2 linked regions of the Zobellia alginiliquefaciens genome follow. The protein of the gene in region 1 binds, or shares a complex with, the protein of each later gene. Links are inferred from orthologs where the notes say so. Each region holds a gene or a part of one and is shown on either strand. Other genes may lie near its edges.

Region 1 (4,110 bases):
TCTTACAAAATTTTAAGTTTGAAATATCCGGAAAAAAGTGGTTTCTTTGCAGACCGAATTAAAGCGGTGGAAAAATTACAACAAGAAAACAAGTAGCGCCATTATGAGTACGTTTACGATTTTTTTAATACTTATCATTATAGTTTGTTTTTTACTGATATTGGTCATCATGGTTCAGAACCCTAAAGGTGGCGGATTATCATCTTCTTTTGGCGGCGGTGGCAGTCAAGTAGTAGGCGGTGTAAAAAAGACAGGCGATTTCTTAGACAAAAGTACTTGGACGTTGGCCATACTACTTGTGGTTCTAATTCTAGCATCTAACGTTGCCCTTAAAGGAAACTTTAGCGATACAGATTCTAAACTTTTAAATGGTGACGGAATCGAAACCGTTGTTCCTGAAACTGTACCAGAAGCACTGCCAGAACAGACACCTGCACCAGTAAGTGCTCCTGCGGACAGCTTATAAAATTCTACCATAACATATACAAAATGCCAGCTTAGTGACAAGCTGGCATTTTTGGTTTAACAATGTGTCAGTTTTTGAGTAATGGCATAATTTCTGCCCACTAGCATTCGAGAATATAATTTTTCAAACTAAAAACTAAAAATATGGCAAAAGTGAACATTAAACCATTGGCGGATAGGGTTCTTATTGAACCTATGGCTGCCGAAACCAAAACAGCATCAGGTATCTACATTCCAGATACTGCCAAAGAAAAGCCTCAACAAGGTAAGATTGTTGCCGTTGGACCCGGAACCAAAGACGAGCAAGTGACAGTTAAAGTTGGTGACACTGTTTTATATGGTAAATACGCAGGCACTGAGCTTAAGCTTGAAGGTGTTGATTACCTTATGATGCGTGAGAGTGACGTTTTAGCTATAATTTAAGGCTATAGGCTGTTTGCTATAAGCCACTATAGGGATTTTAGAAAATATACAATTTGGCAGATTAGCCATAAGCTCACTTTAGAGTTATATGCGATTACCGAATCATTTCCTAAAAGAAGAATTATATGGCTTGGCACCTCAGCTAAGAAGAGCATCCAGCTCAATTCCCACTAACATAAGTGAAGGTTCCGGAAGAGATAGTGATGCTGAATTTAATCGTTTTTTGACAATAGCAACAGGTTCCGCCTCTGAAGTTGAGTATCTTATATTACTCAAAAGATTTAGGTTACATAAAACCAGATTTACACGAGAAGCTAAATATAAATATCAACGAAATCAAAAAACGCATTTACACTTTAAAGAAAAAATTAAATTAATAACCCACTTAGCATAAAGCCAAGAGCTTAATGCTAAAAATTTAAAAAGAATGGCAAAAGATATAAAGTTTGATATCGATGCACGCGATGGCCTTAGAAGAGGTGTTGATGCATTGGCAGACGCAGTTAAAGTAACATTAGGTCCTAAAGGTAGAAACGTAATCATCAGCAAATCTTTTGGTGCTCCACAGGTAACCAAAGATGGTGTAACCGTTGCAAAAGAAATTGAGTTGGCAGACCCTCTAGAAAACATGGGTGCCCAAATGGTGAAGGAAGTTGCTTCCAAAACCAATGACCTTGCAGGTGACGGTACTACTACCGCTACCGTTCTTGCACAAGCTATCGTTAAAGAAGGTTTGAAAAACGTTGCTGCTGGCGCAAACCCAATGGATTTAAAAAGAGGTATTGACAAAGCCGTTGATGCTATTGTTGAAAACCTTGCCAAGCAATCTAAAAAAGTTGGTGATTCTTCCGAAAAAATCAAACAAGTTGCTTCTATTTCCGCGAACAACGACGAAACTATTGGTGATTTAATCGCTCAAGCTTTCGGTAAAGTTGGTAAAGAAGGTGTAATTACTGTTGAAGAAGCAAAAGGTACCGATACATACGTTGATGTTGTAGAAGGTATGCAGTTTGACAGAGGTTACCTTTCTCCATATTTTGTTACCGATTCAGAAAAAATGGTAGCAGACTTAGAAAGTCCATACATCTTATTGTTCGATAAGAAAATCTCTTCAATGAAAGATTTGCTTCCTGTATTAGAGCCAGTTGCTCAATCCGGAAAGCCACTTTTAATTATTGCTGAGGATGTTGACGGTGAAGCATTGGCTACATTGGTAGTAAACAAACTAAGAGGTTCTTTAAAAATTGCCGCTGTTAAGGCACCAGGTTTTGGTGACCGTAGAAAAGCAATGCTAGAGGATATTGCTATCCTAACAGGTGGTACAGTTATTTCTGAAGAAAGAGGTTTCTCTTTAGACAATACTACTTTAGATATGTTGGGTACTTGTGAAAAAGTACAAATTGACAAAGACAATACTACAATTGTAAACGGTGGTGGTGTTGCTAAAGACATTAAAACTCGTGTAAATCAGATCAAATCTCAAATTGAGACTACTACCTCTGATTACGACAAAGAAAAACTTCAAGAGCGTTTGGCTAAATTGGCCGGTGGTGTTGCCGTACTTTATGTAGGTGCAGCTTCTGAAGTTGAAATGAAAGAGAAAAAAGACCGTGTAGACGATGCTTTGCATGCTACTAGAGCTGCCGTTGAAGAAGGTATCGTTGCCGGAGGTGGTGTTGCCTTGGTAAGAGCAAAAGCTGTTCTTTCTAAAGTTGCCACAGAAAATGAAGACGAGGCTACTGGTTTACAAATTGTTGCCCGCGCTATTGAAGCTCCGTTAAGAACTATCGTTTCTAACGCAGGTGGTGAAGGTTCTGTAGTAATCGCTAAAATTCTTGAAGGAAAAGGAGATTACGGTTACGATGCTAAATCTGAACAGTATGTTGAGATGACCAAAGCGGGTATTATTGATCCTAAAAAAGTAACGCGTGTTGCATTAGAGAATGCTGCATCTGTTGCGGGTATGATCTTAACTACCGAATGTGCATTGACAGACATAAAAGAAGATGCTCCTGCTGCACCACCAATGGGTGGAGGCGGAATGCCAGGCATGATGTAGTGGCGAGACGACACAGGCAATTTTTAGCTTGTTTGCGGACATACATTATATTTAAAGCTGCTCTTGAAGTTTCAAGAGCAGCTTTTTTTTATGTACTTATATTAACAAAAAAACCACCTTCTTTATTTACAGAAGGTGGTTTCATGTCCAAATGGGAATGTCTATTCTATAGACAAACAACCCGACTACTTCTTACGAGGAGCAGCTTTTGGAGCAGCCTTTTTACCAGCTTTCGCTGCTAACGGCTTAGCAGATGTTTTACCTGCATTTTTTGCTTGTGCCATAATTAATTGCGTATTAAATAAAACTAATCTAAAGTAAATCACTTTTTGATTCGTGATATTTTCATTGGGAAAAAATTAACTAAAATAACAAAGCTTTTTTCCGCGTCATTAAAAAAATACACAATACGCTTAAAAACAGATGCTTACTTTTAGTGGTCAGCTCCGTCATCAGAATTATCTTCCCTATATCTACAGCATGGGTGCACACTTTCATACGCTTCCTCTGTAGCTTTCAATTCTTTGGTATCATGCCCTACTGCCACAAGAGCGGTTTTTATTTTCATGGGATCCGTTTTACGCTCGTCCATAATTACTGCTAATTGATGTGTTGGTATATCCCAGGATGCATACTTCACTCCTTTTACATTAAGTGCCGCCTCTTCTATCCGTTCTTTACACATGCCGCATTTCCCATTAACGTCAAATGTCATTTTTTTATTCTTATCCTGTGCAAAAATCACCACAGTAAACAAGCTCATTACTATTGATAAAATTGTAGTTTTCATTTGTCTTCTATTTAGTTATTATCATTAAATTTTAATTCTAAAGCCTCCATAAAACATACGCCCCATTATTGGCGCATATATTATAGTAGTATCAAAGTTAGGACCAAAAGGGTCATCTGCCCCTAAAACTGGATTATCTTGTTGTACATTGGATAAGTTCTCCCCTCCTACATATACCTCAAACGTATTGGAGAACACTTTTGTTATCTGGGCATTCATTTGGTCGTAGGGGGATGACGTAGCTGCTAATTGATATGCTATTGGGTTTGAACTTGTATCCGGCAATCTCTTTTCCCCAACCCTATGCAAAGTGTAATCAAATTTCCATTGAGAGCCATTATCTTTTGCTTTGGTCTGATACTCTAAATTAGCA
Region 2 (4,004 bases), 430 kb from region 1 along the record:
TATAAACGCACAACTTAAAAAATCAGAAAACATACGGTTTAATTATAGGGTGACACGCTCTTTTACTGATGTCAGTAATTTTGCGCAAGGGTATGTATTGAATAATTATAACTCGCTTTATAATGGGAATAGAGATTTGGAAAGTGCACTTAATCATAACCTTTCCTTGAATTTCTTTAGCTTCAATATGTTCAATTTTACTAATATTTTTGCGAATGTAGCCTACACCAAACGTATAGACGCACTAAAAAATAATGCCGATATAATTGGAATCAATAGAGTAAGTACTACGATCAATTCTAATTTTGAAGATGAGTCGTTAACCGCAAACGGAAGGTACGAGCGAACCTTTGGTAAGATAAAAGCATCTGCACGTGCTAATGTTGGTTGGTCTACAACCAATAACTTAGTAGACGGTCAGCAACGTACTTCTAATTCGTTCACTCAGAATTATACGGGCGCATTATCAACTAATTTTAAGAATGCCCCCAACTTGGAACTGGGTTACAGATATACCGTAAATAACTATGAAAACGGAAATTTAGAAACCACATATTACACCAGTAGACCGTATGCCCGTTTTGATGCCGCTTTTTTGAAGAACTTTATTTTTACGGTAGATTATGACTATTATAATTATACGGACAAGGAGAATACAATCGATAATAAGTATAGCTTTCTTGAATCTAACTTAACCTACCAGAAGAAAGATAGCCGCTGGGAATATGGCGTAAAAGGAACTAATCTATTAAATACGACCACATTAAATAGGGATAGTACAAACGATTTGTTTTTTACAACGGAAGCTTATTTTGTACAGCCACGGTATGTACTCTTCTCGGTAAAATATGACCTGTAGCCTGTCTTAAATCTATATGGGTTAAATTAATTTATCAATTGATTCAATAAATAACATCATATTAAGATAGGGAACTCAACATTTTTTATATTTTTGCGTCCTAATTAAAATAAAGAGGAGGGATTTGACTGATTGCAACCTCTGTTTTGAGCCAAAACGGCAATAAAAACGAAAAAATGCTAAAGCAGTTGATGTTGCACTATTCACATCATCTTCTTTTCGGCATATCTTCAAATCCTTTTACAAAAAATAAAAGTTTGTTATGCCATATTTATTTACTTCCGAATCCGTAAGCGAAGGACACCCAGATAAAGTTGCCGATCAAATTAGTGACGCCTTGTTGGATAATTTTTTGGCTTTTGACCCAGAAAGTAAAGTTGCTTGTGAAACCATGGTGACCACAGGGCAGGTTGTATTGGCCGGTGAGGTTAAGAGCAATACCTATTTAGATGTTCAAAATATAGCTAGGGAAGTCATTAACAAAATTGGCTATACCAAAGGTGAATATCAATTTAGTGGTGATTCTTGTGGAGTTATTTCTCTAATTCACGAACAGTCTCAAGATATTAGTCAAGGTGTAGACCGTGGAGAAAAGGAGCAGCAAGGTGCCGGTGATCAAGGTATGATGTTCGGTTATGCTACGAAAGAGACGGAAAACTACATGCCGCTTGCACTTGATATTTCGCATAAAATATTGCAGAATTTAGCGGAACTACGTCGCGAAGGTAAGATTATTGATTACCTACGACCAGATGCCAAGTCTCAGGTAACCATAGAATATTCAGATGACAACGTTCCTCAGCGTATAGATACTATCGTGATCTCTACGCAGCATGATGCTTTTAATACTGATGATGAAAAGATGCTGGCCAAAATCAAAAAAGATTTGGTAGAAATTTTGATACCAAGGGTGGTAGCCCAGCTTCCGGAGTCAACACAAGCTCTTTTTGATGATCAGATTAAATATCATATTAACCCAACCGGAAAATTCGTAATTGGTGGTCCTCATGGAGATGCAGGACTTACAGGAAGAAAAATTATTGTAGATACCTACGGCGGAAAAGGAGCGCACGGTGGTGGTGCCTTTAGCGGAAAAGACCCGAGTAAGGTAGACAGAAGTGCGGCTTACGCTGCACGCCATATTGCAAAGAATTTAGTAGCAGCAGGTGTCGCTGATGAGATTTTAGTGCAAGTGAGCTACGCTATTGGTGTTGTTGAACCTACCTCTATTTTTGTAGATACTTACGGTACATCTAATGTAGATTTGACTGACGGTGAAATTGCCATCAAAACCAAAGAGCTTTTTGATATGCGCCCACATGCTATTGAAGAGCGGTTAAAGTTGCGAAACCCTATTTATTTAGAATCTGCCGCTTATGGCCATATGGGTAAAGAACCTAAAATAGTAACTAAGGTTTTTGAATCTCCCTACAACGGTCGTATCGAAAAAGAAGTGGAATTGTTCACTTGGGAAAAGTTGGATAAGGTAGGCGAGGTTAAAAAAGCGTTTAATTTGTAAATTTTTCAAAAATGTTGGTGAATTTAAATTCGCCGACCATATATTTGTAATTCCAAAAGTTCAAACACGTATTGAATAGTTATCAAGAAAGGTGGAGGGAATAGACCCTTTGAAACCTTAGCAACCCTTTGCCACTTGTGCAGAGAAGGTGCTACATTCTATCCCTTTTATACAGGGACAGATAACAAAACAGATTACTCATACTAATCTTATACTTTCTTATAACTTTTTAGATATTACACCTTGCCATAACATATATGGCTGAGGTTGGTCGGGCTTTTAATTATTTTAAATAACAATTAAAAATCAGAAATTATGAGTGATCAAAAATTCTCAACCAACGCATTGCATGCCGGACATGACACAACTCAGACTGGAGGTACACGTGCCGTGCCCATTTATCAAACTTCCTCGTATGTTTTTAATGATACGGATCATGCGGCAAACTTATTTTCACTTGCTGAACTCGGTTTTATATACACCCGACTGAACAACCCTACCAATCAAATTCTTCAAGAGCGTTTAGCTGCAGTTGAAGGTGGAGTAGGCGCAGTTGTTTTTGCTTCGGGAACTTCGGCTATTTCTACGGGGTTAATGACCCTTTTAAAAGCGGGAGACCATATCGTTGCTTCTAGTAGTTTATACGGTGGTACCTTCAACTTATTGAACGTTACCCTACCAAGGTTAGGAATCACTACCACTTTTGTTGATGCTTCCGATCCGGAAAGTTTTGGCAAGGCGGTTCAGGACAATACAAGGGCTTTCTTTGTAGAATCATTGGGTAACCCAAAATTAGATGTACTTGATTTAAAAGCGATTTCAAAACAGGCGAAAGCTGCCCAAGTTCCTTTTATCGTTGATAATACGGTAGCTTCGCCAGCACTTTTAAACCCTATTGAGCACGGAGCCAACTTGGTTATTCATTCGCTTACTAAATATATTGGTGGTCAAGGTACGTCTTTAGGGGGAGCTATCATTGATGCCGGAACTTTTGATTGGACCAACGGAAAATTCCCTGAATTTACTGAGCCTTCCGCAGGCTACCACGGGTTGGTATATAGCGAAGCTTTAGGAGCCGCTGCTTTCACTTTTAAATTAATTTTAGAAGGATTGCGTGATTTTGGAGGTGCTTTAAGTCCGTTTAATGCTTTTCAAATTATTCAAGGTTTGGAGACTTTAAATGTTCGTATCAAACAACATAGTGAAAATGCACTGGAACTGGCTACTTGGTTAGAAGGTAGAGATGAAGTGGAGTGGGTAAATTATCCAGGACTTAAGAGCAGTAAATACTATGATCTTGCACAAGAATATTTGCCAAAAGGTCAAAGTGGATTGGTAACATTTGGAATTAAAGGTGGTTTTGAGGCTGCCAAGAAATTTACCGATGCTACTAAAGTGTTCTCTCTATTGGCCAACATTGGCGATACCAAGTCATTGATCATTCACCCAGCTAGTACTACGCACCAACAGTTAAATGAGGAGCAATTGGCAGGAGCGGGTGTAGGTCAAGACTTAATTCGTTTGTCAGTTGGTCTGGAAGATATTGAAGACTTAAAGGCCGATTTGGAAAACGCATTCTCAGCGCTTTAATCAATATAAAATTTTCTTTTAGAAATTAATAAGATC

Evidence for each region.
Region 2: the proteins of groL (region 1) and metK are in contact, whole or in part, in a cryo-EM structure (PDB 8P4O), measured with the Escherichia coli proteins. The link is inferred for Zobellia alginiliquefaciens from one-to-one orthologs.

The regions. Positions count from the first base shown.
Region 1 is NZ_CP119758.1:2,584,687-2,588,796, reverse strand. Bases 638-3,631 are described here. They hold groL (chaperonin GroEL), read left to right. Parts: upstream 638-1,315; coding sequence 1,316-2,947; downstream 2,948-3,631. Other genes in these bases: P0077_RS10880 (heavy-metal-associated domain-containing protein), read right to left, coding at 3,381-3,631; P0077_RS10890 (four helix bundle protein), read left to right, coding at 977-1,282; P0077_RS10895 (co-chaperone GroES), read left to right, coding at 638-888. Also shown: P0077_RS10905 (DUF8458 domain-containing protein), read left to right, coding at 1-96; preprotein translocase subunit SecG, read left to right, coding at 104-466; more of P0077_RS10895, read left to right, coding at 610-637; more of P0077_RS10880, read right to left, coding at 3,632-3,737; P0077_RS10875 (TonB-dependent receptor), read right to left, coding at 3,762-4,110.
Region 2 is NZ_CP119758.1:3,016,094-3,020,097, forward strand. The notes cover bases 362-3,249. They hold metK (methionine adenosyltransferase), read left to right. Parts: upstream 362-1,121; coding sequence 1,122-2,378; downstream 2,379-3,249. Other genes in these bases: P0077_RS12635 (TonB-dependent receptor), read left to right, coding at 362-859; P0077_RS12645 (O-acetylhomoserine aminocarboxypropyltransferase/cysteine synthase family protein), read left to right, coding at 2,694-3,249. In the rest of the region: more of P0077_RS12635, read left to right, coding at 1-361; more of P0077_RS12645, read left to right, coding at 3,250-3,968. UniProt on the Escherichia coli protein: Catalyzes the formation of S-adenosylmethionine (AdoMet) from methionine and ATP.